4 regions of the Bradyrhizobium sp. ORS 111 genome follow, and region 3 is predicted to be linked to each of the others. Evidence: predicted binding sites of a transcription regulator. Region 3 holds the regulator's gene; each other region holds the start of a gene.
What was found. The regulator LexA, encoded in region 3, represses DNA repair genes until DNA is damaged. The targets are predictions, from matches to a motif close to TGTTCNNNNTGTGTTCNG.
Positions count from the first base shown of each region.

Region 1: P6U30_RS03415 (DNA recombination protein RmuC) is a predicted target of LexA. The motif match lies at 1,657-1,674, and genes of this name have one in related genera.
Region 2: ruvC (crossover junction endodeoxyribonuclease RuvC) is a predicted target of LexA. The motif match lies at 3,312-3,329, and genes of this name have one in related genera.
Region 4: P6U30_RS18605 (single-stranded DNA-binding protein) is a predicted target of LexA. The motif match lies at 1,574-1,591, and genes of this name have one in related genera.

Region 1 is NZ_CP120701.1:745,006-752,696, forward strand. It holds gene P6U30_RS03410 (IS481 family transposase) at 1-278, opposite strand, end outside; gene P6U30_RS03415 (DNA recombination protein RmuC) at 417-1,625, opposite strand; gene def (peptide deformylase) at 1,796-2,323, shown strand; gene fmt (methionyl-tRNA formyltransferase) at 2,690-3,625, shown strand; gene truA (tRNA pseudouridine(38-40) synthase TruA) at 3,711-4,448, shown strand; gene dapE (succinyl-diaminopimelate desuccinylase) at 4,708-5,874, opposite strand; gene dapD (2,3,4,5-tetrahydropyridine-2,6-dicarboxylate N-succinyltransferase) at 5,980-6,825, opposite strand; gene P6U30_RS03445 (pyrimidine 5'-nucleotidase) at 6,979-7,677, opposite strand.
Region 2 is NZ_CP120701.1:7,121,696-7,129,386, forward strand. It holds gene P6U30_RS32835 (metallophosphoesterase) at 1-331, opposite strand, end outside; gene ruvB (Holliday junction branch migration DNA helicase RuvB) at 511-1,560, opposite strand; gene ruvA (Holliday junction branch migration protein RuvA) at 1,757-2,374, opposite strand; gene ruvC (crossover junction endodeoxyribonuclease RuvC) at 2,754-3,281, opposite strand; gene P6U30_RS32855 (YebC/PmpR family DNA-binding transcriptional regulator) at 3,415-4,161, opposite strand; gene P6U30_RS32860 (methyl-accepting chemotaxis protein) at 4,360-6,120, shown strand; gene P6U30_RS32865 (methyl-accepting chemotaxis protein) at 6,241-7,665, shown strand.
Region 3 is NZ_CP120701.1:3,865,341-3,873,031, reverse strand. It holds gene P6U30_RS18055 (DUF1236 domain-containing protein) at 1-22, shown strand, start outside; gene P6U30_RS18050 (formate/nitrite transporter family protein) at 254-934, opposite strand; gene P6U30_RS18045 (ROK family protein) at 1,356-2,420, shown strand; gene P6U30_RS18040 (HAD family hydrolase) at 2,947-3,573, shown strand; gene glp (gephyrin-like molybdotransferase Glp) at 3,602-4,813, shown strand; gene lexA (transcriptional repressor LexA) at 5,037-5,741, shown strand; gene P6U30_RS18025 (hypothetical protein) at 6,042-6,470, shown strand; gene P6U30_RS18020 (hypothetical protein) at 6,617-6,847, shown strand; gene P6U30_RS18015 (ComEC/Rec2 family competence protein) at 6,844-7,691, opposite strand, start outside.
Region 4 is NZ_CP120701.1:3,983,358-3,991,048, forward strand. It holds gene P6U30_RS18600 (outer membrane protein) at 144-890, opposite strand; gene P6U30_RS18605 (single-stranded DNA-binding protein) at 1,762-2,247, shown strand; gene P6U30_RS18610 (DUF2306 domain-containing protein) at 2,504-2,902, shown strand; gene gyrA (DNA gyrase subunit A) at 3,126-5,858, shown strand; gene P6U30_RS18620 (IS110 family transposase) at 6,230-7,270, opposite strand; gene P6U30_RS18625 (phosphotransferase family protein) at 7,455-7,691, opposite strand, start outside.

The sequences.
Region 1 (7,691 bases), 3.1 Mb from region 3:
TGGGCGATCTTGCGTGCTCCCCAAGCCGGATGCTTGTCGCGGACGGCGACAACTTCCGCTTCCACCACAGCGGCGCTGCGCTTGGGCATCCTCTTCGGACGGCGCGACTGATCCGCCAACTCCCGATCTCCGGCCTGCCAGCGCCTCAGCCATTTGTAGCCGACGTCAGGGCTGATCCCGAACCGGCGGCATAGCTCCCGCCGGTTCGCTCCTTCCTGCATCGCAAGACGCACGAACTCGCGTCGCTGATCCATGACTGACACCTCGCTCCACGGCATGGACGGCCTCCCGAATCGGACCAATCCAGCCATTCTTGATGTGTCAGCTATGTCTCCGAACACCTGTCAGTGATCTGTCCAGACTAAACATCAAGCCGGGCGATGACAGCGATTATGTGGTGGAATCAGCGCCTCATACTACTCCCCCGCCTGCAGCTTGCGCGGGGCGGGGAACAGCTCGGGCGGCGCGCCTTTGACGAAGCGGGGGACTTCGATCGGGGCCTCGGACTTGCTGAAGTCCAGTTCTTCGATGCGGCCGGCGCGCTTCTCGATCTTGTCGGCGGAGATCAGGATCTGCCTGACGTCCTCGTTCACCTGGCCGAAGTGGTTTTGCAGCTTCACCACACGCTCGCGCAGGCGGGCCAGATCGTCGCCGAGATGCATCACCTCGTTGCGGATCTGGTCGGCGGCGTCGCGGATCCGCGCGTCCTTCAAGATCTGCTGCATCACCTGGATCGCCAGCATCAACAGCGACGGCGATACCAGCACGACACGGGCGCGATAGGCCTTCTGGATCACGTCGTCGAAGCCGTCATGGATCTCGGCATAGACCGACTCCGACGGCACGAACATCAGCGCGGTGTCCTGGGTCTCGCCGGGGATCAGGTATTTTTCGGCGATATCGCTGACATGTTTGAGTACGTCGCTGCGCAGCCGCTGGCTGGCGAATTTGCGTTCCTCGTCGCTGCGCGCGTCGTGCAGCGCGGTCATCGCCTCCAGCGGAAACTTCGCGTCGATGCAAAGCGGCCGCTGGTCGGGCAGGTACACCACGCAATCCGGCCGCTTGCCCGATGTCAGCGTGTGCTGGAACTCGTAGGAGCCCTTCGGCAGGCCGTCCTGGACTATCGCCTCCATCCGCGCCTGGCCGAAGGCGCCGCGGGACTGCTTGTTGGCGAGCACGTCGCGCAGCGTCGTCACCTGGGTGGTGAGCTCGTTGAGGTTCTTGTGGGCATGGTCGATGATGCCGAGCCGCTCGTGCAGCATGCGCAGTGAATCCATCGTGTTGCGCGTCGATTGTTCCATCGACTGGCCGACGCGGTGGGTGACCGAATCCAGCCGCTCGTTGACGGCGCGCGCCATCTCGGCCTGCCTGCCGGCGAGCGCCTGGGCCATGGCGTCGACCCGGCCCGAAGCCTCGCTCTGGGCGCGCAGCATGTCGGCGAGCCGCTCCTCCAACTCGTCGGCGCGGATGGTCTGGGCCATCGCGAGTTCCGCGCCGCGTCGGCTCGCCCGCGCGATCACCAGGGCGATGGTCAGCAGCAGGGCCAGCGCCAGCACGCCAAGGGCGAGCAGCGCGTCGGAGACGCGGATGGGCAGGTCGCCGATGGTCAGGAGGATCTCGTTCATATCAGCAGTTGTAGCCGATTCGCCGGCGAGCGCGAACGAAGAGGGAACGCTTATGGTTAATCGTTCGTTGATTTTCTTGGTTAACCCGAGCTGAAGAAACGTGGTTAAGGCCGCCTTAACCGGTTCCGCAGCGCATTGACCCCCGCAGATCAGCGGCTTAAATCGCGCGCATGGCTATCAGAGAAATCATCATCCTGCCGGACAAGCAGTTGCGGCTGGTGTCGAAACCTGTCGAGAAGGTGACGCCGGAGATCCGCAAGCTCGCCGACGACATGTTCGAGACCATGTATGACGCGCCCGGCATCGGGCTGGCGGCAATCCAGGTCGCGCAGCCGCTGCGGCTGATCACCATGGACCTCGCCAAGCGCGACGAGAACGGCGAGACGACGCCGAAGCCGCGCGTCTTCATCAATCCGGAGATCATCGCACGTTCGGAGGAACTCTCGGTCTACGAAGAGGGCTGCTTGTCGATCCCCGAATATTACGAGGAGGTCGAGCGTCCGGCGCGCGTCCGCGTCCGCTTCCTGGATCTTGACGGCAAGCTGCACGAAGAGGACGCCGAAGGGCTCTATGCCACCTGCATCCAGCACGAGATCGACCATCTCAACGGCGTGCTGTTCGTCGACTATCTGTCCAAGCTCAAGCGCGACCGCGTCCTGAAGAAGTTCACCAAGGCCGCCAAGCGCGTGGCGGAGTAGATCTGGCGTGAAGGGCGTTTTCGCTTGCGCGATATGCCCTCTCCCCCCTTGTGGGGGAGAGCTGGAGAGGTGGGTAGCCGCAAGCACCGCCGTTGCGGCTACCTCCCTCCCTAACCCTCCCCCGCAAGGCAGGGCTATCGCATATGCCGCCGTGGATGGCTGCGCACGTCCTCGGCCTCGCGGTTCGAGACGCGCCGCAAGCGGCGCTCCTCACCATGAGGGTCTACTAGCGTGCCGCAAAACAAGACTTCATCCTGAGGAGCCCGCCAAAGGCGGGCGTCTCGAAGGATGGGCCACAGGGCGTTTTTTTCCCAAATGCGATTGCCCTCCCCCGCAAGGGGGGAGGGAACGCAGCGAGTGCTGGTGATGCCTCTCCGCCTGATCTTCATGGGCACGCCCGATTTCGCCGTGCCGACGCTGCTAGAGCTGGTGGCGCACGGCCATGAGGTCGCAGCGGTCTACACCCGCGCGCCGAAGCCGGGCGGGCGGCGCGGCCTGCAATTGCAGCCGACGCCGGTCGAGCGCGAGGCGCGGCGGCTCGGCATTCCCGTGTTGACGCCGAAGACGCTGAAGACGCCGGAGGCGCTCGAAGAATTCCGCGCGCATGATGTGGATGCGGCGGTCGTGGTGGCCTATGGCATGATCCTGCCGCAGGCCATTCTCGACGCGCCGAAATTCGGCTGCTTCAACCTGCATGCTTCGCTGCTGCCGCGCTGGCGCGGCGCCGCTCCGATCAATCGCGCCATCATGGCCGGCGATGCCGAGAGCGGCGTGATGGTGATGAAGATGGATGTCGGCCTCGACACCGGCGACGTCGCGATGGCCGAGCGGCTCGCCATCACAGACACCATGACGGCATCCGATCTCCACGATGCGCTGGCGCCGCTCGGCGCCGATCTGATGGTGCGTGCGATGGGCGGGCTGGAGCGCGGGGGTTTGCAGCTCACGAAGCAGAGCGAGGACGGCGTCACCTATGCCGCCAAGATCGAGAAGGCCGAGGCGAAGATCGACTGGAGCAAGCCGGCGCGCGCGGTGCTACGGCACATTCATGGGCTGTCGCCGTTCCCGGGTGCGTGGACGGAACTGGATGATGGCGGCACGCCAGTGCGCCTGAAGCTTCTGCGCTGCGAACTGGCCAGCGGCTCGGGCGCTCCCGGCGATGTGCTCGACGACAACCTCGCGATCGCCTGTGGCGACGGCGCGGTCCGCCTGCTCGAGCTGCAGCGTGAAGGCAAGGCCCGGATGCAGGCGGCGGACTTCCTGCGCGGCACGCCGCTGAAGCCGGGGGCGAGGCTTTCGTGAGATCGTCATGCGCGGGCTTGACCCGCGCATCCATCTCGAAAAAAAGCTTGTCCTGAAGACAATGACGGCTCAACCAGATCGAACAATGCCCCGCTACAAGCTCACCATCGAATATGACGGCACGCCGTTTTCCGGCTGGCAGATCCAGGAGACCGCGCCGACGGTGCAAGGCGCGCTGGAGGCGGCGGTCAAGGCGATCTGCGGTGAAGACGTCCGCGTCCACGGTGCCGGCCGCACCGATGCCGGCGTGCATGCGCGCGGCCAAGTCGCGCATTGCGACATTGCCAAGAGCTTTCCGCCGGGCCGTTTACGCGACGGACTGAACGCGCATCTGCGTCCGCATCCGATTGCGATCCTTGCGGCCGATATCGTGCCTGACGATTTCGAGGCGCGGTTCTCGGCAACGAGGCGGCACTATCTCTATCGCATCGTCAATACCCGCGCGAACCTCGCGCTCGACATTGGGCGCGTCTGGCGCGTGCCACGCGCACTCGACGCTGCGGCCATGCACACGGCCGCGCAGCGGCTGCTCGGCAAGCATGATTTCACGACCTTCCGTGATACCGAATGCCAGGCCAGATCGCCGGAGAAGACGCTCGATCAGCTCGACGTCACGCGCGACGGCGATGCCGTGAACATCGTGACCTCGGCGCGCTCGTTCCTGCACAGCCAGGTGCGCTCGATGGTGGGATCGCTGGTCTGGGTCGGCGAGGGCCGCTGGAGCGCGGATGATCTTTCCGCAGCGCTCGCCGCCCGCGATCGCGCCGCCTGCGGCCCGGTCGCGCCGCCGGAGGGACTCTATCTGATGCGGGTGGATTATTAGAGCGGGATGAGTTTGGTCTGAATCGACTCGCGACGGCTTCGGTTGACCTCTGCCCGTCGGGGAGAGGTGACCTCCGCGGCCGGTTCAGTCGTAGGATGGGTAGAGCGAAGCGAAACCCATCACTTTCGAATCCGCGGCGCACATGATGGGTTTCGTTGCGCTCTACCCATCCCGCGGATTGATGCCGGTGGAATACGAGCCCCCAATCCCTACTGTGCATGGGGTTGTTTTCGATGTTTTGTCCAGCCGAGCGGCTGGATTACGCAAAATATCTGTCCAACACGCCCCGATATATCCGCGTCAGCTTCTCCAGGTCGGCCACCGGCGTGCGCTCGTCGATCTGGTGCATGGTCTGGCCGACCAGGCCGAACTCGATCACCGGGCAGTAGCTGGAGATGAAACGCGCGTCCGACGTGCCGCCTGAGGTGGAGAGCTCAGGCCTCCGGCCGGTGACCTCCTCGATCGCGGCGACGGCAAGGTCGGTGAACGGGCCGGGCTTGGTGACGAACACGTTGGAGTTCGACGGCAGCCATTCGATGTGGGCGCGGATGCGGTTGCCGCAGGCTTTTGCCAGACGTTCGTCGACCAACTGCCGCAGGCTCTCCTGGGTGTGGTTGTCGTTGTAGCGGATGTTGAACCTGGCGCGGGCCTGGCCGGGGATCACGTTGCTCGCGCTGTTGCCGACGTCGACGGAAGTGAATTCGAGGTTCGAGGCCTGGAATTGCGCGCTGCCGTGATCGAGCGGCTCGTCGCTCAGCGCCACGATCAGCCGCGAAATGTCCGGCACCGGGTTCGAGGCGCGGTGCGGATAGGCGACATGGCCCTGCACGCCATCGACGACAAGTGTGCCGGATTGCGAGCCGCGGCGGCCGATCTTGATCATGTCGCCGAGCACCTCGACATTCGAGGGCTCGCCCAGCACGCAATGATCGAACTTTTCGCCGCGCTCGGCGCACCACTTCAGGAGCTTGACGGTGCCGTTGATCGAGACGTCTTCCTCGTCGCCGGTGATCAGGAATGAGATCGAGCCGTTGCCGCTTTCGTGCGGCTTGCCGCCATGGTCCTTCAGATATTGTAGCACCGCGGCGACGCTGCAGGCGATGCCGCCCTTCATGTCGACCGCGCCGCGGCCATAGAGGTAGCCGTCCTTCACCTCGCCGGAGAACGCGCCGACGGTCCATGCGGACTCATCGCCGGGCGGCACCACGTCGGTGTGGCCGGCGAAGGTGAGATGCGGCGCCGCGCGGCCGATGCGGGCATAGAGATTGTCGATGTCGGCGGTGCCGGGCTCGGAGAAGGTCACGCGATGGACCTCGAAGCCTGCGGCCTTCAGCAGATTTTCCAAAACGCTGAGCGCGCCGGCATCGGCCGGCGTTACCGAAGGGCAGCGAACGAGATCGCGCGTGATCGAGATGGCGTCAGTCATGCCATCCGCTTAACACGCATGCCCGGCGGCGGGCTAGAGCTTCGGTTCCGATCGAATCAGAACCGAAGCTTTAGATTCAAGTTTGAAGTCTTTGCCGGATGCGGATCAGTCGCGCAGCAGTTCGTTGATGCTGGTCTTGGCGCGGGTGCGCTCGTCGACGCGCTTGACGATCACGGCGCAGGCGGTGGCCGGGCCGGGCTGGCCGTTCTTGAGCGGCTTGGCCGGCAGCGTGCCGGGCACCACGACCGCATATTCCGGGACCTCGCCGAGGAAGGTCTCGCCGGTCTCGCGATCGACGATCTTGGTGGAGGCGCCGAGGAAGACGCCCATCGCCAGCACCGCGCCCTTGCGCACGATCACGCCTTCGGCGACCTCGCTGCGCGCACCGATGAAGCAATCGTCCTCCACGATCACCGGCTCGGCCTGCAGCGGCTCGAGCACGCCGCCGATGCCGACGCCGCCGGAGATGTGCACGCGCTTGCCGATCTGGGCGCAGGAGCCGACGGTCGACCAGGTGTCGATCATGGTCGATTCATCGACATAGGCGCCGAGATTGACGAAGGAGGGCATCAGCACGACGTTGCGCGCGATGAAGGCCGAGCGGCGGACGATCGCGCCGGGCACCGCGCGGAAGCCGGCGTCGCGGAAGCGGTTCTCGCCCCAGCCCTCGAACTTCGAGGGCACCTTGTCCCACCACGAGGCCTTGCCCGGGCCACCGGGAATCTGGCCCATGTCGTTGAGGCGGAACGACAGCAGCACCGCCTTCTTCAGCCATTGATTGACCTTCCACTTGCCGCTGGCCTCGCGCTCGGCAACGCGGGCCTCGCCCTTGTCGAGCAGCTCCAGCGCGTGATCCACGGCGTCGCGGACCTCACCCTTGGTCGAGGTCGAAATGCCTTCGCGGGCGTCGAACGCGGCGTTGACGGTCGATTCAAGGGCGGAGAGGGACATTGGGATATCCTTGGACGTATCGGGAGTATGACGGGAGTTGAGGGGCTTTTTCGGAATTTGCAGCCGCGGAGTCAAGGCAGACCCTTCTCCAGCCGGGGTAGAGTTCTTTCCTCCGTCGTCCCGGCTTTCGCTGGGGCGACGCCTGTTGAGAGACTACGGGTTTGTAACGAGCCGTTGCAAGAATCCGGTCAGATCGTCGGTGACATGATCGACATGGGTGGCATCGCGGCCTTCTAGCTCCCAGGTCTCGCGCACCACCTCCCGGCTGCCGTCGGGCACCACCAGCACGGTGATCATGCCGAGCGCGTGCGGCACCACCAGGTTGCGCGCGAGATCCTCGAACATCGCAGCCTTCATGGGATCGACGTCATGAAGCTTCAGGAACCTCTGGTAAGTCTGCGGTGCGGGCTTCGGCTCGAGTTCGGCGGCGATGATGTCGAAGACGCCTTGGAAATGGTGACCGATGCCGAGCCGGCCAAGCACCGCATCGACATGGTCGGTCGAGCCGTTGGTCAGGATCAGCTTGCGCCCGGGCAGCCTTGCGATCGCTGCCCCCATCGCCGGATTGGGTTCGAGCGGCGAGTGGTCGATCTTGTGCACATAAGCGAGAAAATCGTCTGCGCGCACGCCGTGCTCGGTCATCATGCCGCGCATGGTGGTGCCGTAGCGCAGGTAGTAGTCCTTCTGGATCCGTCGCGCTTCTTCCGGCGTGACGCCCAGCCAGTTGCTGACGAACTCGCCGATCCGAGCATCGACCTGCTGCCACAGATTGACGTGATGCGGGTACAGCGTGTTGTCGAGGTCGAACACCCAGGTGTCGATGTGGCCGAAATCGCGGGGAGTTTTAGTCATGGTTTTCTCCGCGG
Region 2 (7,691 bases), 3.3 Mb from region 3:
CCGCGGCCCATTCCGACGCCGGAATGAAGCGCGTGACGTGACGAAGGCCTGCGACATAGTCACCGAGCATGACGATGAGATCGGCATTCAACGCGTTGGTGCGGTCGACAATCTCGGCGATGCGATCGAGCGACATCCAGGGATCGCAAGCATGAATATCGGCGAGCGCAGCGATCTTGAGCGGAAAATCCGCCGGCCAGCGCCGCGGCGACAGATCGTAGCGCGTGAGCGTGAGCCGAACGACCGGCTCGCTGACGCCATAGGCTGCGGTCGAGGCGCTGGTGGCGGTCAATCCGCCGACGGAGCGGAGGAAGTTGCGACGTGAAATCATGGACCTGCGATCGCTGATGCCTGATCGACCTAAGCCGCGCGATTGGAGCGGAATTGGGCCGCCTTTGTGCGGAAGGCGGGCAGATGTCGCAATGGTTACCGATGGCCTGGGCCGCGTGACGGAACCTATCGCACATTCAACTTTTCGAGAGTGCCGCGGCGGACATCACGCCCGCGCGATCAGTCCTCGTCACCATTGCCGCCGAACAGACCGAACTGCGCGGGATCGCGGTTGGGCTCGGCAAGGCCGAGATGGCGGAAGGCATGCGAGGTCAACAGGCGGCCGCGCGGGGTGCGCTGCAGATAGCCGCACTGGATCAGATAAGGCTCGATGATGTCCTCGATCGCGTCGCGCGGCTCCGACAATGCCGCCGCCATGGTCTCGACGCCGACCGGGCCGCCGCCATAGTTCAGAGCGATCGTCGTCAGATAGCGGCGGTCCATCGCATCGAGGCCTGCGCTGTCGACCTCGAGCGCGCTCAGCGCGCGGTCGGCGATGCCGCGGTCGACGGAATCGGCATCCGCTGCGGACGCAAAATCCCTGACCCGGCGCAACAGGCGGCCGGCGATGCGCGGCGTGCCGCGGGCGCGGCGCGCGATCTCGTTGGCACCGTCGGAGCTCATGCCGACGTTGAGCACGCGCGCGCCGCGGGTGACGATCTTCTCCAGTTCCTCCTCGGTGTAGAAATTCAGGCGGATCGGAATGCCGAAGCGGTCACGCAACGGATTGGTGAGCAGGCCTGCGCGCGTGGTCGCGCCCACCAGCGTGAACTTCGACAGATCGATCTTCACCGAGCGCGCCGCCGGTCCCTCGCCGATGATCAGGTCGAGCTGGAAATCCTCCATCGCCGGATAGAGCACCTCTTCCACCGCAGGGCTCAGGCGATGGATCTCGTCGATGAACAGCACGTCGCGCTCTTCGAGATTGGTGAGCAGTGCGGCAAGATCGCCGGCCTTGGCGATGACGGGACCCGACGTCGCCCGAAAGCCGACGCCGAGCTCGCGCGCGACGATCTGCGCCAGCGTGGTCTTGCCGAGACCCGGCGGACCGACGAACAGCACGTGATCCAGCGCCTCGCCGCGCTTCTTCGCCGCCTCGATGAAGATCGAGAGATTCTTGCGCGCCTGCGCCTGGCCGACGAACTCCGTCAGCGACTGCGGACGCAGCGCGGTGTCGCCGACGTCATCGGAGCGGCGCTCGGGCGTGACGATGCGGGAGGGCGTGTTCATGACGCAAAACCAGCACGAGAGCGTTGTTCTCCTTCTCCCCGCCCTTGCGGGGAGAGGGTTGGGGTGAGGGGCTGCATCCGCGAGCGAGACATGCGTTCAGACCTGTACCCCCTCACCCGGATTGCATCTGCGATGCAATCCGACCTCTCCCCGCAAGCGGGGAGAGGTAAAGAAAGGACCGGCTTCGATACGCAGCTCACTTCGACAATTCCTTCAGGCCCAGCCGGATCAGGTGCGCGGTCTCGGCACTCTCACCGGCGCTGCGCGAGGCGGCGGCGATCGCGGCGGCGGCCTGCGGCTGGCCATAGCCGAGATTGACCAGCGCGGAGATCGCATCCGTCACCGGACGCGGCGCGCGGTTGTTGTCGATCGCGCCCGAGAGCTGCACCACTGCCGGATCGACATCGGCAAAGCCCGGCGCCTTGTCCTTCAATTCGCTGACGATGCGCTCGGCGACCTTCGGCCCCACCCCCGGCGTGCGGGCGACCGCCGCCTTGTCGCGCAGCGCGATGGCATTTGCGAGGTCGGTCGGCGACAGCGTGCCGAGCACCGCGAGCGCCACTTTGGCGCCGACGCCCTGCACGGTCTGCAGCACGCGAAACCACTCGCGCTCATGATCCGAGCGGAAGCCGAACAGCTTGATCTGGTCCTCGCGGACATAGGTCTCGATCGACAGCACGGCCGCCCCGCCCGGCGACGGCAGCGCCTGCAACGTGCGGCTGGCGCAGTGCACCTGGTAACCGACGCCACCGACATCGAGGATCACATAGTCCTCGCCGTAGGAATCGATCAGGCCCTTGAGCTTGCCGATCATGATGCCACCCCGGATATGGTGCTCGCGCCGCGTTCGAGTCCTTCAGCATCAGTGAGGGACGCACCGGCGGAGGGGTTCCCTCCCCCGTTGCGGGGGAGGGCTAGGGAGAGGGGTGCCGCTTGCTCCGCCTTACGAGGCAGAGCACGGACGACGCTCACATCGTGATCGATTGTCGTACGAGCTTCGTTGATGCGTCGTCGTCGCATCGCATGGGTCTTCGCCCGCGGCTTACCCCTCTCCCCGACCCTCCCCCAACGCAAGTCGGGCCTGCCTGACTTGCGTAAATTCACGATGCGCAACCGGGGTAGACCCCAGTTGCGTGGGGGAGGGAGCCTGACGAGCGTGCTCTCCTCACGTCGTGTGAACGCGCAATCGCCCCTCATAGGTTCGCCACCTTCAGCCGCAGCGCGGCGCTCTGGCGGTGATGCGCGTGGGTGATCGCGATCGCCAGCGCATCGGCCGCGTCGGCGGATGGCGGCTCGGCTTTCGGCAGCAGAATCTTCAGCATCACCTGGATCTGGTTCTTCTCGGCATGTCCGGCGCCGACCACGGTCTTCTTGACCTGGTTCGGCGCGTATTCCGCAATCGCAATGCCGAACATTGCGGGCGCCAGCATGGCGACGCCGCGGGCCTGGCCGAGCTTCAGCGTGGCAGCGCCGTCCTTGTTGACGAAGGTCTGTTCCACCGCCGCCTCCGCCGGCTTGTAATCGCCGAGCACGGCGGCAAGCCCCTCATGGATCGCGAGCAGGCGGCTCGCGAGCGGCAGATTGTCCGGCGGCTCGACCGAACCGCAGGCGATGTAGACCAGCCGATTGCCCTCGGTCTCGATCACGCCCCAGCCGGTGCGGCGGAGGCCCGGATCGATACCGATGATGCGGACGGGGGAGCGAATCGGCTGCGATGTCATGGGGGAGTGATACCGCCTGCGCACCGGGAACGAAACACAAACGGAGCGTCATCCCCTGCCCCGCTTGTCCTGCCCGCTCGTCATCCCCGCGAATGCGGGGTCCAGTACGCCGCGGCAGTTCCGATCAAGCGCGTCAGCCACCCATCTTCGCGATCAGCGCGTCGGACACTTCGAAATTGGCGAACACGTTCTGCACGTCGTCGTGCTCGTTCAGCACGTCCATCAGCTTCAACAGCTTTTCGCCGGTCTCATCGTCGACCGAAACGGTGTTTTGCGGCTTCCAGGTCAGCGCCGCCTTGCGCGGCTCGCCGAACTTCGCCTCCAGCGCCTTGGCGACCTCGCGGAAGGTGTCCTGCGAGGCATAGACCTCGTGGCCGCTTTCGCTGGAGACCACGTCGTCGGCGCCGGCCTCGATCGCCGCATCCAGCATGGCGTCGTCGGAGGCGACGCTCTTGTCGTATTCGATGATACCGGTGCGGTCGAACATGAAGGCGACCGAGCCGGTTTCGCCGAGATTGCCGCCGGATTTGGTGAAGAAGGAGCGGATGTCGGAGGCGGCCCGGTTGCGGTTGTCGGTCAGCGCCTCGACGATCACGGCGACGCCGCCGGGACCATAGCCCTCGTAGCGGATCTCTTCGTAGTTCTCGCCATCGCTGCCGGCCGCCTTCTTGATGGCGCGTTCGATGTTGTCCTTGGGCATGTTCTCGGCGCGCGCCGCGACCACGGCGGCGCGCAGACGCGGATTCATCGCCGGATCCGGCGTGCCCAGCTTGGCCGCCACGGTGATTTCGCGCGCCAGCTTGCCGAAAAGCTTCGACCGCTGGGCATCCTGCCGGCCCTTGCGGTGCATGATGTTCTTGAATTGGGAATGGCCGGCCATGCGAGGTCTCTTCGAAGCGTCAGGTCAAAGGGGGATGGAAAACGCGGCCTTATAGGCCCCCACCGGCCAAAATCAAAGATCGGCGGGACGTTCCGTTGCAGATACTACCGCATGCCGGAATATCAGGCACCTGTTAACCATGACTTCATGCCCGGATGAGAGGATCGGCCGTCCCAATTCCCATACCCAAGGGTCCCCATGGCGTTCGGTTTGTTTCGAAGGCGAGGGCCGGAGCCGGTTGCGCCCGCCGTGAAATCAGAAGTTCCGGCCGCGAACACCGCGCCCGAAGCCATCACCTCGACCGAAAGCGATTCGGCGCGGGAGATCCTGGAACTATTGGAACTCGAGCTCGGCGGCATGATCCGTCAGCTCGAGCGCGCCGCGGGTTCGGTGGCCGCCGGTGCCGACGCCACCGCCGCGACACTCGCGACCATCCGGGCACGCACCGACGCGCTGACCGGCCGCACCACCGCCGCGCAGAGCACCGCGACGACATTCTCGGAGGCCGCCGACAGGTTCACCCATTCCGCCGAGGGCATCGGCCAGCAGGTGCGCAACGCCAGCAGATTGGCCGATGACGCCGCGGCCGCGGCGCGCGAGGCCACCGCCAATGTCGATCGCCTGCGCGAATCCTCGGCCGCGATCGGCAACGTCGTCAATCTGATCGCGCAGATCGCGCGCCAGACCACGCTGCTCGCGCTCAACTCGACGATCGAGGCGGCACGCGCCGGCGCCGCAGGCAAGGGCTTTGCCGTGGTCGCAACCGAGGTCAAGGCGCTCGCGGTGCAGACCCAGAGCGCGACCGAGGAGATCACCAAGAAGATCGAGGCATTGCAGAAGGACGCGACCGGCTCGGCGGACGCGGTGCACCGCATCTCGCAGGCGATCGAGGCGATCCGCCCGGTCTTCGAGCATGTCAACGGCGCGGTGGTCGAGCAGAACCAGATCACCGGCGAGATCGGCCAGAACGCCGCATCCGCATCTCACTTCATCGTCTCGGTCGGCACCAGCGCCGGCGAGATCGACAGCGCAACGCAGGAAGCAGCAAGGCACGGCGACAATGTCGCCAGGGCCGGCAAGGCCGTGACCGCCTTCGCCCAGAAGCTGAAGGCGCGCTGCGCGGTGCTGCTGCGCCAGGACGAGCGCGGCGATCCGCGCAAGAACGAACGTCTCCCCTGCAGCTTCAAGATCGAGATCACGACCGCGCGCGGCAGCGTCACCGCGCCGGTCTACGAGCTCGCGATGGACGGCATCCTGATCGGCGGGGCCGAGGCCGACGAGCTCCCGACACATGAGAGCCTGAGCGCGACCTTGCAGGATATCGGCGTCTGCCGGATCAGGATCGGCGAGCGCTCCAAGGCCGGCGCACAAGCGCGGTTCGAGGCTCCGACCGCCGCGCTGCGCGAGAAGATCGAAGACAGAATGTGGGCGATCCACGAGGAGAACACCGAGTTCGTCACCCGCGCGATGGAGGCAGGCAGCGCGCTGACCAAGATCTTCGACAACGCGGTCGCCGGCGGCGCGGTGGCGATCGACGACCTGTTCGACACCGACTATGTCGAGATACCGGGCACCAATCCGGTGCAGTACCGCACCAGGATGCTCGATTGGGCGGATCGCGCGCTGCCGCCGTTCCAGGAGGCATTCCTCGCCAGGGATCCGCGGATGGCGTTCTGCGTCGCGATCGACCAGAACGGCTACCTGCCCGTCCACAACAAGCTCTACTCGCATCCGCAGCGCCCCGGCGACGTCGCCTACAACACGGCCAACTCCCGCAACCGCCGCATCTTCAACGACCCGGCTGGGCTTGCCGCCGGCCGCAACCAGCGCGCCTATCTGATCCAGACCTACGCGCGCGACATGGGCAACGGCACGACCGTGATGATGCGCGAGATCGACGTGCCGATCCGCGTGCGCGGCCGGCACTGGGGCGGCTTCCGCACCGCCTACAAGCTTTGACCATTCTTGTAGCTCGAGTGCACGCTCAGGCAAGACCGACGGCGCGAATCACGCTTTCAAGATCGGAATGGAGAATGCCGCGACGGGTCGACGGGCGGTTCTGACGGGGGAAGCTCGAAAATGTCGGTCGCGCAAGCCGCAGTTCTGGACACGTCATCCGGCCGGACGCTGGCCGAACGGCTCATCGACCAGCTCGCCGACCGGATCGGCGGACTCGGTGTGGAGCTGGCCGACATCACCGGCAACGTCCAGGAGGTGGCAAGTCGCGTCAGCAACCAGTCGGAGCGCTTCCACCATTTGCAGGAGACCGCCGAGACCATGGTCTCGGCCAATCACGACATCGCCAATGCGTCGCAGGCGGTGCAATCGACCACATCCGCCGCGGTCGGCCAGATCGCGGAATCTCGCAGCGTGGTCGAGACCGCGGTCGGTCACATCGCAGAGCTCGTTGCGGCGGTCGGACGGATCGAGGCACGGCTTGCCGCGGTCGGCTCGGCGCTGAGCCAAGTCGCCAAGGTCTCGGGTTCGATCGAGGCGATCGCGAAGCAGACCAACCTGCTCGCTCTCAATGCCACCATCGAGGCCGCGCGCGCCGGCACCGCCGGTCGTGGCTTTGCCGTGGTCGCAAGCGAAGTGAAGAGCCTGGCGGAGGCGACCCGCCAGGCGACGCATCAGATTTCCGACACCGTGCGCGATCTCGACGGCCAGATCAGCAGCCTGATCGGCGAGAGCAGCGATGCCTCGCTGCGCGCAAAGAGCGCCGGCGAAGGCGCCCGACAGATTTCCGGCATCATCATGCGCGTGCAGGAAGGCTTTTCATCCGTGGGCGCCGAGATCGACAGCGTGGCGCGCGCCGCGACCTCGAATCTCGGTCATTGCGACACCGTGATCGCGGAACTGAACGAGCTTGCCAAAGGCGTCGAACTCTCCTCGCGTGACCTCAAGCACGCCGACGAGCGGGTGACGAAACTGCTCGAAACCTCGGAACACTTGATCGCGATGATCGCAGACAGCGGTGTACAGACCTCGGACGCGCCGCTGATCCGCGTCGTGATCGAGACCGCAAAGCAGATCTCGGAGCTGTTCGAGCACGCGATCGCGCGCGGCGAGATCACACTCGCACAATTGATGGACGAGAAGTACCGGGAGATAGCAGGCACCGATCCGAAGCAGTATCTCACCGACTACGTGGCCTTCACCGACCGCGTGCTGCCCGCGATCCAGGATCCGATCCAGAAGAGCGACCCGCGCATCGTGTTCTGCGTCGCCTGGGCCAAGGGCGGCTATCTGCCGACGCACAATCCGAACTACCGGCTGCCGCAAGGCCCCGATCCGGTCTGGAACAACGCCAATTGCCGCAACCGCCGCCTGTTCAACGATCGCGCGGTGAAGAAGGTGGCGGCAAACACAAAGTCGTTCCTGTTGCAGACCTATCGCCGCGACATGGGCGGCGGCAATTTCGTGCTGATGAAGGACCTGTCATCGCCGATTGTCGTCGGCGGCCAGCACTGGGGCGCATTCCGGATGGGCTTCCGGCAGAGCTAAGCGAGCACCCCGTAGCCCGGACGAGC
Region 3 (7,691 bases):
GGTCGTGCAGGAAGTAGAGTGACAAGGGCTCGGCGGGCCGTCGACTTGACTCGGCTCGCCGTCCGCCCGGTTTGAAACGAGACCATCCGAATCCAACCAGATTGTCGTCTGGCGGCAAAGCCGAAATTGTGCTGAGCGCGTGCTGACGTCTGTTACGCAGCGGAGCCGGAGACGCTGCCAGGAGCATTGTCGCTCGTATGGGGGCAAGCGGCCGCAGTCGCCAGAGCTGCCCCCTGCTGGGCAAGGATGTCGCCTACTCCTCCGCTTTATCGAGCTCCGCCGCGACCTGGCCGTAGTTCAACAATGCAACCAATGTCGTCCCGCCGACAATGTTGCCAAGCAGCGTCGGGATGAAAAAATCATAACCGTATTGGCCAAGTGATGCTTGCCCACGCGCCACCAGAAAAGCACACTCAACCGAACCTGCGATGATGTGGGAAAATTCGCCCAGTGCGACCACGTATGTCATGACCACGATGATATGCGCCCGCGATCCCTTCGCCGCTGGCAGAAGCCACATCATCAGTGCGATCAGCCAGCCTGCAAACACGGCGCGAAGGAATGTTGCCGAGAACGAACCTTCGACCGTGCGCCGGCCAAGCTCAAGAAACGCATCAGTGACCTTCGGTTCGAAGATCTCGGTATGCGCGAGACCGTATCCGATGGCCCACGTCCCCGCGATGTTCGAAGCAAGCACCAGTCCCCAAAGCTTGAGCACTTTCACTAGAATTGCGAGAGTGCGACGATGAAGCAGCGGCAGGATCGGCGTCAGCGTGTTCTCTGTGAATAGCTGCTGTCGTCCCAGGACCACGACGAGGAAGCCGACGGTATAGCCGAGCGGCGCGAAAAGTCGCCGTGCTGCCTCGTCGGATATTGCGGCGTGGAATTCTCCCCTGCACCACGAGTGACAGGCCGATCGACAGACCTGCGGCAAGCCCCGATATGAGGATGGCCCACCAGTGGCGCTTCAGTTCCTGCTCGCCCTCCGCCCGGATCGTCTCATGAATTAATGCGGCGCTCGGTCTGCTTTGGGACTCGATCTCCTTCGTCTGCTGAGGCGAGACGCCGTCGAGCTTCGACGCTGCGCTGAATGAGGTTGGCTCGCTCGGCTTTTCCACGCTTGGCGCTCAAGAGGGCTGGTCTTGGAGCTCCAAAGCTTCTGATGACGATCCGTTCCTCTTGCGTGGCCGCGGGGATTCAAGTGGGTCGCGCACGCTCTCCGGATGACTGGAACGCGGCCAGCCAGCGGCCCCGTTCATCCGCAACCAACGCATCCCGCCGTGCCCGACGGAGGAACAGAGGCCCACAGCGCGTGTTGACGGAGGCCACCTTGCACGGCTTGTTCGAGAATCAGGATGGTAGACGAAACGATGACGACCTCCGGCATCGCCACGCACGGCGCCTCGCGCCTGCAATTGGTCGAGATTGATAGCTTCAACATCGAGCTAAAGGACGAAGACGGATTTCTTGGAGACCGCGCCAGCAAGGGTGCTTTCCGGGACATCTTGGATAAATGGCGGAAGCCGCTACGCAAGACCGGCGAAGACCCCTTCGGGGAGGAATCCTCGGAGAACGTCAGCAAGAAGGTACTGGACGCCGTATTGGTCGGCGAGGACACCAAAGCGGCCGCAGTCGTGCAAAGCGTCATTGAGGACTTCGCTCGGGAGCTCGCCTATGTGGCCCGACGCCTCCTCAAGTCGAAGGCCTGGGAGAAGACCGAACGCATCGTCGTGGGCGGTGGTTTCCGCCTCAGCCGACTCGGCGAGCTCGCCATTGCCCGCACCGAAATCATTCTCAAGGCAGAGGGCTTCAAAGTTGAGATGGTTCCGATCCGCCATCACCCGGACGAAGCCGGGTTGATCGGCGCACTGCACCTTGCGCCCTCCTGGATCTTCGATGGCCACGACTCGATTCTGGCCGTCGACATCGGCGGCAGCAATATCCGCTGCGGCGTTGTAGAGACGCGGCGAAAGAAGTCTCCGGACCTTTCCAAGGCGACCGTCTGGAAGTTCGAGCTTTGGCGTGTTGCTCACGACGAGCCGAGCCGCGACGGGGCAGTCAAACATCTGATCAAGATGCTCCAGGGTCTGATCGCCAAAGCGGAGAAGGAGGGATTCGAACTCGCGCCGTTCATAGGCATCTCCTGTCCCGGCGTCATCAAAAGCGATGGCTCTATCGAGAAGGGTGCGCAGAACCTGCCTGGCAATTGGGAGAGCAGCAAGTTCAACCTGCCTGCCAACCTGATCGAAGCCATCCCGCAGATCGGCGAGCAAGATACCGCCATCGTCATGCACAACGACGGCGTGGTGCAGGGATTGTCCGAAATGCCCTTCATGCGGGACGTGAAGCGTTGGGGCGTGTTGACCATCGGGACCGGTCTCGGCAATGCTCGCTTCACCAACCGAAATGGCAAGGGTTAACCGCCGCTCCGCGCGAGATCCCGTAACCAATAACAACACAAGGCGCCGATGGCTCTGGCAGAAGCATGATCCAGTATTCCAGAGGCAGCAGTGATTGATCCGAGAGGCCGCAGCGTACTGGATCCCCCGCATGCGCGGGGGGATGACGGCGGAGAGAGGGGGTGCATCGCGGAGCCTGTCATCGGGCGCGCGTTCGCGCGACCCGTTGGCTCATCGCAATGACGGGGTGAGACATCGGGCGAGGCCTATCCCCAGCGTCGTCCCGGCCGAGTGCGCAATTGCGCAGGGGGCCGGGACCCATTACCCCAAATGTTTATTGTTGCGCGGCGCCGGGCCACGGTCCCATTCATCGCCAAGTGCGGCGGTTATGGGTTCTGGCCTTCGCCAGGACGACATCGTCGATTGCGACGCACCAAATGCAATCCGTCGCTCGCAAGGATGTGACGAAAGCCCGTCACGAGGAGCGCTCCGCGCGGAGATCGAAACCGTTGCCGCCTACCCGCAATTTTCGTACATCGGTCGTGCAATGACCACGCAACTCTCCCCCAATTCCGTCGACGTGCTGCTGTTCGATATCGGCCGCGTCGTGCTCGATATCAGCTTCGACAGGGTGATGGCGCGCTGGGCGGAAGACGCCGGCTGCGCGCCTGCCGATCTCGCCGGACGCTTCGTCGTCGACGACAGCTTCAAGCACCACGAGATCGGCAAGGTCGACGACGCAACGTTTTTCGCGAACCTGCGCCGGTCACTCGGCATCGACCTGACCGATGCGCAGTTCCTCGAGGGCTGGAATGCGATCTTCACCGGCGAAATGCCGGGGATCGCGCCGCTGCTGGCGACGGCCGCGCGGCGGCTGCCGCTCTATGCCTTCTCCAACACCAACCCGGCCCATGTCGCGCATTTCTCGGTCGCCTATGCCGACGTGCTCAGCCATTTCCGCGACGTGTTCCTGTCGTCGGCGATCGGCCTTCGAAAACCGGACGCCGAGGCCTACGATCATGTGGTAAAAGCGATCGGCGTGCCGGCGTCGCGGATCCTGTTCTTCGACGATACGGCGGCCAATATCGAGGGCGCGCGGGCGCGCGGCCTTCGTGCCATCCACGTGACATCGACGGATGACGTGGCAAGGGCACTCGCCGCACTTGGAATATGAAGACCTTGAGATTTGAGGAGCCCTGCCCGTGGCCCTGATGCCGGTTGCCGATGCCCTGTCTGCCGTTCTCGCCGGCGCCGAGCCGCTGCCGGAAGAGACGGTCGCGCTCGATGCCGCCTATCACCGCACGCTGGCACGCGATGTCGCCGCGCGGCGCACGCAGCCGCCGCAGCCGATGTCGGCGATGGACGGCTATGCGGTGCGCGCGGCCGCTGCGTCCGACCTGTCGGCTAGGCTGCGGGTGATCGGCGAAGTCGCGGCCGGGCGGCCGTTCGAGCGCACGGTCGGCGTGGGCGAAGCGGTACGGATCTTCACCGGCGGCGTGATCCCCGACGGCGCTGACGCCGTCATCATCCAGGAAGATACCAGGACTGACGGCGACCACATCACGATCACCGAGGCCGCCGCGAAGGGACGGCACATCCGCCTCGCGGGCGTCGACTTCCGCGAGGGCGATGTGCTCCTTGCGGCCGGCAGCCGCCTCTCCGACCGCGCGCTGTCGCTCGCCGCGGCCATGAACTATCCGGAACTCGCCGTGCGCCGCCGGCCGAAGGTCGCGGTGCTGGCAACCGGCGACGAGCTGGTGATGCCGGGCTGCAGCCCCGGCCCCGGCCAGATCGTCTATTCCAACGGCTACGCGCTGCGGGCGCTGGCCCGCGCCGAGGGCGCAGAGACCGTCGATCTCGGGATCGCTGCCGACACGGTGGCGGCCACCACCTCCGGTATCCGCCGGGCACGGGAGGCGGACGCCGACATCCTGATCACCACCGGCGGCGCCTCCGTCGGCGACCATGATCTCGTCAAGCAGTCGCTGGAGGCCGAGGGCGTCCAGATGGCGTTCTGGCGGATCGCGATGCGGCCGGGCAAGCCAATGATGCACGGCCGATTGGGAACGATGCGGGTGATCGGCCTGCCCGGAAATCCGGTGTCGTCCTATGTCTGCGCCTTCCTGTTTCTGGTGCCGTTGATTCGGGCCCTCAGCGGCCGAAACGTGATTCATCATGTCCGCAAGAGCGCCCTGCTCGGCCATGACCTCGCCGCCAACGATCAGCGCGAGGACTATCTCCGGGCCCGCCTCGAGGAGCGTGGCGACGGCACGTTGATCGCAACACCCGTCAGCCAGCAGGACAGCTCGCTGCTGGGAAATCTCGCTGCGGCACGGGCACTTGTGATCCGTCCGCCGTTCGCACCCGCGGCCGTCCAAGGCGAGGCGTGCGAGATTCTGACACTGCCCGAATGAGACGTTGCCGCCGCGCCGATCAGGCACTGTCGGCTGCATTCACCGGAAATTAAGTGGTTGCGGAACACATATCGAACATATAGTGTCCGTTCATGATTTGTTTCGAGTACTGGTGTCCACGAATGGGAGCGCACTGAGGAGTGTCAGAAGTTTTCGCGCTCCCGATCAGGCTCCCTGAAGGTCTCGGAATCGAACGACGCTATCAACCGGGGGAATACTCGAGATGCTCACGCGCAAACAGTACGAACTTCTGCGTTTCATCAATGAACGTCTGAAAGAGGCCGGCGTCCCGCCCTCCTTCGACGAGATGAAGGATGCGCTCGACCTGCGCTCGAAGTCCGGTATCCACCGCCTCATTACAGCGCTGGAAGAGCGCGGCTTCATCCGCCGCCTGCCGAACCGCGCCCGCGCCATCGAGGTGATCAAGCTTCCCGAGCTGTCGGCCGGCGGCAGCAACGGCCGCCGCGGCTTCACCCCGAGCGTGATCGAGGGCACGCTCGGCAAGCGCAGCAGCACGCCGCCGATCGCCGAGGATGATGGCAACCGTCCGGTCGCCGTCCCCGTGATGGGCCGGATTGCGGCCGGTACGCCGATTGAGGCACTGCAGACGCGCAGCCATACCATCAGCGTGCCACCGGACATGCTCGGCGCCGGCGAGCATTATGCCCTGGAGGTGCGTGGCGACTCCATGGTCGACGCCGGCATCCTCGACGGCGATATGGCGCTGATCCAGCGCAACGACACCGCCAATACCGGCGACATTGTGGTGGCGCTGATCGACGAGGAGGAAGCGACGCTAAAGCGTTTCCGGCGCCGCGGCGCATCGATCGCGCTCGAGCCGGCCAACACCGCCTATGAAGTGCGCATCCTGCCGCCAAACCGCGTGCGAATCCAGGGCAAGCTGATCGGGCTCTATCGCAAATACTGACCGCGCCCCTGGTCCAGGCGCGACCGCGTGCAGCGCGTCGTGCGTATGTGCAGTCGCACATCCATTGCGAGGGAACGAGCAGCGCGCAACGCCGTTGCTTCATGGACTGCGCTGCGTGAGTGCCTCCGGCGCGTCCTGATACCACCGGGACGGTGTAGCGTGTTTGTGATCGGAGGCTCGCGCGGCCAGTCGTACAATCGCCCAGAAACGGGAAGAACCTCGTTTGCTGTCGTCCACTCTGGTAGAGGCCCACGCCTCAGGAGAGGCACGGGTCGCTATCTCGAAATGAGGAGCCATCCGATGTGTGACTATAGTCTGCACGCCGTGGCATCGCGCCCCGCCATTGTCGGAGAGACGCTGATCACCACGACATTCCGCGGCACGTCAACCCGCGGCTTTGCTTCGGAGAGCGATCCGACTGTCGCGGTCTGCATGCTGCCCGGCACCGAGCTCGCGTTCGTCGAGAACGTCCGCTACGACAGCCGCTGGATCTGGACCAAGACAATCGGCTTCCGCGTCGGCGTGTTCAACGAAGTCGAGCCCGACGTGCCCGATCGTCATCATGATGCGGTCGAATTCCCCGACGGCAGCCACGTGCTGGTGACCCAGCTCGTCGAAGGACAACGCGTCACCGTGCTGCAGCTACCTGCCCTCCACCCGCCCGTCGTCGAGAAGCCGAAGGCGGTCGAGCGGCGGCCCTCTGCATTCGCGTCGCTGTTTTTGGGTTGAGCGCATCATGGCCGCTGGATGAATTGTCCGGCGGCGGTGACCTAAGCGATTTCGAGCGACCCCGGACTTAAGGCTCCGGGGCGCATCGGGGATTTGCGTTAGACCGCGCCTTGGCGCATCATCGGACACGGACAAGGACGTGCTCGGTGGTCGACAAGGTCACATGGCAAAGGGCTGGACGCGTCACGGAGCCGGGCCGCTACATGTTCCGGTTCGGCTGGCTGACGGTGACGGCCGACGACCTGAAGGTCTGGCAGCAATTTCCCGAAGCGACGTTCACCCTCGTCAGAAAGCCAAACGCGAACCCGGACTCGGACGAGTACCATCTCGGCGCCTTTGACCTGCCGACCACCACTCCTCTGCCCGATCAGCCTTAGTCGTCGCCTTGCAGATCAGCCTCTGCCGGGGTCGCGTCGACCGCCGGGCGCGGCGCGCGGCCGGGTACGCGCAGCGTGGCCTCGTCCTCGGTATCGCCGGGAACCGCCGGCGACCACGGCCGGTCGATCCCGCCGGGCCTGACCGCATCGACGGCAAAGCCGCCGCCGGTGCGGCGCAGCATCAGGGCGCCGTGGCGCCGCAGCCGCTCGGCATCGATCACGGAGGCCGCGCAGCCCTGCGGCACCGGACGGGCCGTCAGAATCAGCGCCGCCCGCTCGCAATCGTCGACCAGCGCCTCGGGCCGCATCGCCAACGAAACCAGCATGCCTCCGGTCCCCTCAGCCACGCAGCCGCTCTCGTCGCAGGAGACCCCGTCCGCGAGCGAGGGATCGGCGGCCGTCCGCGCATCGGCATCCGCCGCCAGCCATTCCTTCACCAGAAAGGCATCCTTGCCGCTTCGCATCAGATGCAGCCGCCCGTCGCCGCCGCGGACCGCGACATTGCGGCCGTCGGCGGAGACCAGGACGTCCGGCTGCGGCACCCGCAGCGCCCAGATCAGCGCCACCGCAAGCAGGGCCGCGCCCGACCAGCGCAGCGGCGTCCGAAGCAGGCCGAGCAGGACGAGGCCGGCGCTCGCCACGATCAGCGGCCCGGTGCCGAACGCGGCCATCCGCCCGACCGCGCCCGGCAGGGCCGCGACCCACTGCGTGACCACGATCATCCAGTCGATGCCGACGCCCATGATCGCCCAGAACACGCCGTCGAACCCGAACGGCATGGCTGCGAGCCCGAGCAGGCCCGCCGGCATCACCACCGCCGACACCACCGGCATCGCCGCGAGAT
Region 4 (7,691 bases), 120 kb from region 3:
TAACCGGGAACATGTGTATCCAGAAAACAACAATGCACGGCAAACGCGGGATCTGGAGTCCATGTCGGGTGCTGACCTGTGCTCTCCAGGCAACAAAAAGGCCGGCGCGAGGCCGGCCTTTTCGCTGACTTATGTCAGTTCGATCAGTAGCGCGGGACGACCGGACCGCCGAACTTGTAGTTCAAGCGGACGGTGACGAGATCGACGTCCTGACGGATGCTATCGCTGGCGACCGTAAGGCCGGTGACCGGCGAGGTGAAGTTGAGGGTACGATCCTGCATGAACAGGTGGTCGTACTCGATGCCGGCCGTCCAATTCGGCGCGAAGCCGAATTCAAGGCCCACGCCGACGGTGCCGCCCCAGCGGGTGTCGTCGCCGCTGCTCGCAAACAGCGCGCCGGTGAGATCGTTGATGCGGTACTTGTTCGAGGTCACGGCGGCGCCGCCCTTGAGGTAGAGCAGCACGTTGTTATTGGCATAGCCAATCTGGCCGGTGAACAGGCCGAACGCATCGATCTTCGAGGTGTTGATGAAGCCGGGGAACAGGAGGCTCGCGTTGCTGCCCTTCAGATCGGCCCAGTCGCCCTGTGCTTCAAGGCCGAACACCCAGGTGCCCGCCTGCCAGCGATAGCCGATCTGGCCGCCGGCCACGCCGCCGGTCGCATCATGGCTGCCTTCCGCGCCGATCAGGAACGGCGAGACCGAGTTCCAGCTATTGCGGCTCGAGCCCCAACCGCCGTTGGCGCCGATGTACCACCCGCTCCAGTCGTACACGGCGGCGATCATCGGCGGCGGCGCCTTGGTGTAGGGACGCGCGGCGAGGTCGGCCGCCGACGCGGAGGTGATGCCGAGAGCGGCGATGCTGACCGTTGCGATCAGGAACTTCTTCATGGGATCCCCCTTCCTGAGAATTCGGAAGCTCTAAACTTGAAGCCGAAGCTACCACGGGTTTCCCGGAAGGGCTGTCACTGCGCGGCCACAGTCGCCAACAAGTTGCATCGGTTCCATTTTTTACAACTGCTTAACACTTGAAGGGGTTCCGACCCCACATCGGGAAATCCGAAATCGCAACGTGGTCCGGTCGCCGGCGCGTTATTCAGCGTGCAAGTGTTGTCGTGCATGATTGGGCGGTCGGACAGCCGGGATTCGAGGCGTGGCGACCGCGCGCCACCCGGGGGGGAGATCGGAAGCGCTGCAGGCGACGAGGTGTGTCGATTACGGAGTGTGTCGATTACGTAGGTGCGAAAGCCCGTCCGGGATCAGCACAGCCGCCCTCGCTTCGAGGCCGCAGATATAGAGGCCCGCCTGCTTGTAGCCGGCAAATGCTTCTTTGCTGGCAAGTCTGGACGCCATTCCGCTTCCCTTGGTCCCGAAGCGGCGACGCGAGCGCCCATGCCATCCGATCGCATTTATACGACGATTCAACCGGAAAGGCCGTCTCCGAACAGCCACACTCGCGCGAAGAAGTGTTTCTCGAGCAAGCAATTGACGCGTCTGTAGTTGTTACGAGGCGTGATTTTGGCCGGCTGTTCGCTGCGGCTCTGTCCCGAGCGATTTTGCTACGGCAGGTTGCGCGGAACAAAGCTGGAACATTTCACCGCGCGATGCTATATGTGGGGATAACCGGCGAGGGGCCGCGCGAATAGCGCAGGCGGCGGGGCGGTGCCGGCGTATAGGGTCGTTCGCGACGCCTGCAGTAAGTGGCGAAGGTTGAGAGTGGCGGCTGATGTCCGGCTGCCCGGTTTTGAGTGGAGATGAAGCAATGGCGGGAAGCGTGAACAAGGTGATTCTGGTCGGCAATCTCGGCAAGGATCCGGAAATTCGGCGGACTCAGGACGGCCGTCCGATCGCAAACCTTTCCGTCGCCACCTCTGAAACCTGGCGCGACAAGGGCACCGGCGAGCGCAAGGAAAAAACCGAGTGGCACCGCGTGGTGATCTTCAACGAGGGCCTCTGCAAGGTTGCCGAGCAGTACCTCAAGAAAGGCGCCAAGGTATACATCGAAGGGCAGCTTCAGACCCGCAAATGGACCGACCAGAGCGGCGTCGAGAAATACTCCACCGAGGTCGTGCTACAGGGGTTCAACTCCAACCTGACCATGCTCGACGGGCGCGGCGGAGGTGGCAGCAGCTTCTCCGACGAAGGCGGCAGCGATTTCGGGTCATCTGGTCCGGTGAGCTCCGCGCCGCGGCGCGCGGTCGCCGCCGGCAGCCGCAACAGCGACATGGACGACGACATCCCGTTCTGATCGGGATCGCGCGATTGCGAACAATTCAGCCGGCCGCTGTTCCGTGAAAATCTATGTTCGCGGAACAGCGAACTGTTGCGTGGCGTTCGCGTCTTCACATGAGTTCGCAATGTGCGCCGATAAGCATTTGATATGTCGAACCTACTTTACGTAGTGGGGGCGTGAATTCCTCGCTTTGACAGAATCGAATGTTAATGATATTTACATTGCCCGGCGATCGCGTTGTTGCTGTCGCCGGCCTTGAAAGCCCGTCACCATGAGCCTTGCGCCTCTGCTCGACGCAACGCCTGCGATTCCGCTTCATGCCTTTGCGGCGATGGCCGCCTTCGTGCTCGGCTCCATTCAGCTCGCCGCACCCAAGGGCACGCTGCCGCACCGAACCCTGGGTTGGATCTGGGCAGCGCTGATGCTCGTCGTGGCGGTGAGCTCGTTCTGGATCCATCAGATCCGTCTGGTGGGCCCGTGGAGCCCGATCCATCTGCTGTCGATCTTCACGGTGGTGATGCTGGTGCTCGGCGTGATGGCTGCACGGTCCCACGATGTCCGCCGCCACAAGTTCACGATGATCGGCATCTTCTTTGGCGCGCTCGTCATCGCCGGGCTGTTCACGTTCGTGCCCGGGCGGATCATGCATGCCGCGGTATTTGGCCAGTGAGCGAGAGAAGGCGAATGGCGAAGTGCGGGTAGGCACGCGGTTCCATTGGCTGTTCGGCACTCGCTACGAGTGTCTCGGACCTGGGTGTCCTCGAACCCCAAGATCACCTCGTAAGTCCATGAAAAAACGAGCGGAAAAACGGCTTGCCGAAGCCGGGTGAGGGTGGTTTTCGCGGCCCCGATACGCTATATGATTCCCGAGTAGAACTGACCGGATTTCCCCTTTGTCCGATAACGAAGACCACAAGCCCGGCGAGCCGCCGGGGCCCTCAGATATTCGTCCCGTTTCCATTCTCGACGAGATGAAAAAGTCCTACCTCGATTACGCGATGAGCGTGATCGTGTCGCGTGCGCTGCCCGATGCGCGCGACGGACTGAAGCCGGTGCACCGGCGCATCCTCTACTCGATGAACGAGAGCGGCTACACGCCGGACAAGAAGCACAAGAAGTCCGCCGGTATCGTCGGCGACGTCATGGGCAACTACCACCCGCATGGCGACCAGGCGATCTACGATGCGCTGGTGCGTCTGGCGCAGGATTTCTCGATGCGCGCGCCGTTGGTTGATGGCCAGGGCAATTTCGGTTCGGTCGACGGCGATCCGCCCGCGGCGATGCGCTACACCGAGTCGCGGCTGACCAAGATCGCGCTGCATCTGCTCGACGACATCGACCGGGACACGGTCGACTTCCAGGACAACTATGACGGCTCGCACAAGGAGCCGACGGTTCTTCCTGCCAAATTCCCGAACCTGCTGGTCAATGGCGCCGGCGGCATCGCGGTCGGCATGGCGACCAACATCCCGCCGCACAATCTCGGCGAGGTGGTCGACGCCTGCGTCGCGCTGATCGACAATCCCGGGCTGTCGATCGACGAACTCATCAACATCATTCCTGGGCCGGATTTCCCGACCGGCGGCATCATCCTGGGCCGCCAGGGCATCCGCTCGGCCTATCATCTCGGCCGCGGCTCGATCGTGATGCGCGGGCGGGTGACGATCGACACGATCCGCGGCGGACGCGAAGCGATCATCATCAGCGAAATTCCCTACCAGGTAAACAAGGCCTCGATGGTCGAGCGCATCTCCGATCTGGTGCGCGAGAAGAAGATCGAGGGCATCGGCGACCTGCGCGACGAATCCGACCGCGACGGCTACCGCGTCGTGATCGAACTGAAGCGCGACGCGATGCCCGACGTGGTGCTGAACCAGCTCTACAAGTTCACGCCGCTGCAGACGAGCTTTGGCGCCAACATGGTGGCGCTCGACGGCGGCCGTCCGCAGACGATGAATCTGAAGGACCTGCTCACGATCTTCGTTGCGTTCCGCGAGCAGGTGGTGACGCGGCGGACCAAGTTTCTGCTCAACAAGGCGCGTGACCGCGCCCATGAGCTGGTCGGCTTGGCGATCGCGGTTGCCAATATCGACGAGGTCATCCGCGTGATCCGCGCGTCCCCCAATCCGGCCGCCGCGCGCGAAGCGCTGATGTCGCGCGACTGGGCCGCGCGGGATGTCGAGGCGATGATCACGCTGATCGACGATCCGCGCCATCGTATCAATGCCGACGGCACCATCCGCCTGTCGCTCGAGCAGGCCCGGCACATTCTGGACCTTCGCTTGCAGCGCCTGACCGCGCTCGGCCGCGAGGAGATTTCGGCGGAACTCGACAAGCACGCCGCGGAGATCAAGGACTACCTCGACATCCTGCGCTCGCGGGCGCGCGTGCAGGGCATCGCCAAGGAGGAACTCGCAGCCGTGAAGGCCGAGTTCGCCACCCCGCGCCGGACCGAGATCATTGAGCAGGAAGGCGAGGTCGAGGACGAAGACCTGATCCAGCGCGAGGACATGGTGGTGACCGTGTCGCACGCCGGCTACGTCAAGCGCGTGCCGTTGTCGACCTATCGGGCGCAACGCCGCGGTGGCAAGGGCCGCGCCGGCATGCAGACCCGCGACGAGGATTTCGTCAGCCGCCTGTTCGTGGCCTCAACTCACACGCCGGTGCTGTTCTTCTCCTCGCGCGGCCAGGTCTACAAGGAAAAGGTCTGGCGGCTGCCGATGGCTGCGCCGAATGCGCGCGGCAAGGCGCTGATCAACATCCTTCCCCTGGAGCAGGGCGAGCGCATCACCACCATCATGCCCTTGCCCGAGGATGAATCCTCCTGGGCCAATCTCGACGTAATGTTCGCGACCACGGGCGGCAACGTCCGCCGCAACAAGCTGTCCGATTTCGTCGATGTCCGCCGCTCGGGCATCATCGCCATGAAGCTCGACGAAGGCGAGGCGATCGTCGACGTGCAGATCTGCACCGAGCATGACGACGTGCTGCTGACCGCCGCCGGCGGCCAGTGCATCCGTTTCCCGGTCACCGACGTGCGCGTCTTCACCGGCCGCACCTCGATGGGCGTGCGCGGCATCGCGCTCGCCGAGGGCGACAAGTTGATCTCGCTGGCAATCCTGCGCCACGTCGAGACCACCTCGGATGAGCGTTCGGCCTATCTCAAGATGCGTCGCGCGGTCGCCGGCGAGGCTGCTGCCGAGGAGCCGGCAGAGGCCGAGGGCGAGGAGGCCACCAGCGCGATCCAGCTCTCGCAGGAACGCTATGTCGAGATGTCGGCGCAGGAGCAGGTGGTGCTCACCGTGTCCGTCAACGGTTACGGCAAGCGGACGTCGTCTTACGAGTACCGCACCACCGGCCGCGGCGGCAAAGGCATCGTTGCGATGAGCGTCAACAACCGCAACGGCAAGCTGGTTGCCTCGTTCCCGGTCGAGGACGCCGACCAGATCATGCTGGTCACCGACAAGGGGCAATTGATCCGCTGCCCGGTGGCCGACATCCGCATCGCCGGCCGCTCGACCCAGGGCGTGATCGTGTTCGACACCGCCGAGGACGAGCATGTCGTTTCGGTCGAGCATATCCCGGAAGAGGAGAACGGCGAGAACGGCAACGGAAACGGCGGCTAGTGCGCCGCCGTTTCGGAGAGCCGTAGCCCGGATGGAGCGAAAGCGAAATCAGGGTTCTTTGCCATGTGGCAGTCATCCGTCCCGGATTGCGCTGCGCTCCATCCGGGCTTCTGTAACGGGCCTTGGTTAGTCAATCCCTTTTGCGTCATCCGCTCGCCGGGAACCTGCTTCTGTACGGGATCGGCGCTGTGGCCGTCGCCTGATGGGGTTCTAGGGAGGAGCAGGTCGGCCAATCTACGGAAGCGTGATCGCATTGTTGGATGCGTCGACAACCCGGATGACGGCCTGACCTGATCCATCGTCCCGGCGAAGGGACTTTGCTTCGGGAAGGCTGGTGTCGTGACCCGCCCGAAAACCTGTGCGCTCCTCTGTTAGGCCGCCATTGCGGTTGCCTTGGTAGCCGGATTGAAGGGGACGTTGTCCTTAAGCATGCGCAGCATGATCACGGCGAGTTTGCGCGCCAGCGCCACCTTGGCCTTGTTCATGCCGGCGCGCCTGGCGATCCGCATCGCCCAGCTCTTGAGCTGTGCACAGCCCTTGATCGGCTTGGTCAGGATGATGTGGGCAGCCTCATAGAGGGCCTCGCGCACGGCAGCGTCGCCATTTTTGCTGATGCGGCCGGAGTGGTCGGTCTCCCCTGACTGGTGCTTCTTCGGCGTCAACCCGAATAGCGGTCCCGCCCGCTTCGAGGAGGTGAAGCGCGAGGGATCATCGATGGCGCTGGCATAGGTCAGCGAGATGACCGGCCCCACGGCCGGCGTCGACATCAACAGCCTGGCCTTGGCGTCCAGCACAGACATCGCCCGCACCCGCTTCTCAAGACCGTTGAACTCGCGCAGCAACACCGCATGAACTGCCAGCGTCGCCGCGGCGATCGCCTCGAGGGCTGGATGGCCGGCCACCAGCTCGCCGATCCGTGCCGCAAAGCTGCGCTTCGTCGTCTTGCCGACCTTCAGGCCGAAGCCACGCAAGATCCCGCGCAAGCTGTTCTCGAGGTCCTGAAGCTTGGCCTGGATCAGCTTGCGCGCCGTCAGCATCGCGCGGGTCTCCTGGGCACTCATCGACTTGCAATGCACCGGCCGGAACCAGCCGAGCCGCATCAATTGCGCGATGTTGCGGGCATCGTTGCGGTCCGACTTCACCGGCATCGCTTTGAAGGCATCGCTCACGTGGCGTGTCTCCAATAGCTCGACCGCAAGGCCAGCCTTCTTCATCGCCGCGTAAAGCCACTGTGACAGCGGCCCGGCCTCCAGCCCGATCCTGGCCAGCTCGAACCCGAGCGAACGGGACCAGCCGATCAGCGCTTCCGGTTCGCTCGCCACCTTCGCCTCCCGAGTGATCTTGCCGTTCGCGTCGACAACGCACACGCTGGAGCATTCCAATGACACGTCGATTCCGGCATAATGGTCCATGGTCGTCTCTCCTCGATGCTTGGAGCGAGGCCTTGCCTCGACTCCGTTACACCATCAATGTGAGGGACGACCGCCCCCTTCCAAGCCAGCCGCGCGACGCGCGCCATCCAATAGCGCCGTAGCTAGCGCGGCTGGCTGGGAAGGGGGACTGGGGGCCCGTTACCCCATCTACGCCGCTACGGGATCAGCACGCGTTCTCCAGCTCCCTGGTGAGAGCGGGGAGCGCGTCCGGCTTGCCGATCTGGGCCATCCAGCACCACAGCTCCAGCGTGCAGGCGAGCCGGTAGAGCTCGATCGTGGCCTCCCAGTCCGGGCGGTCGCGCGTGCCGTGACCGGTGAGCAATCCATCTCGCTTGGGCGCATCCTTGGGTGTGAAGTAGTAGAGCGCCTTCGCGACGTCCATCAGCGGATCGCCGGCGGT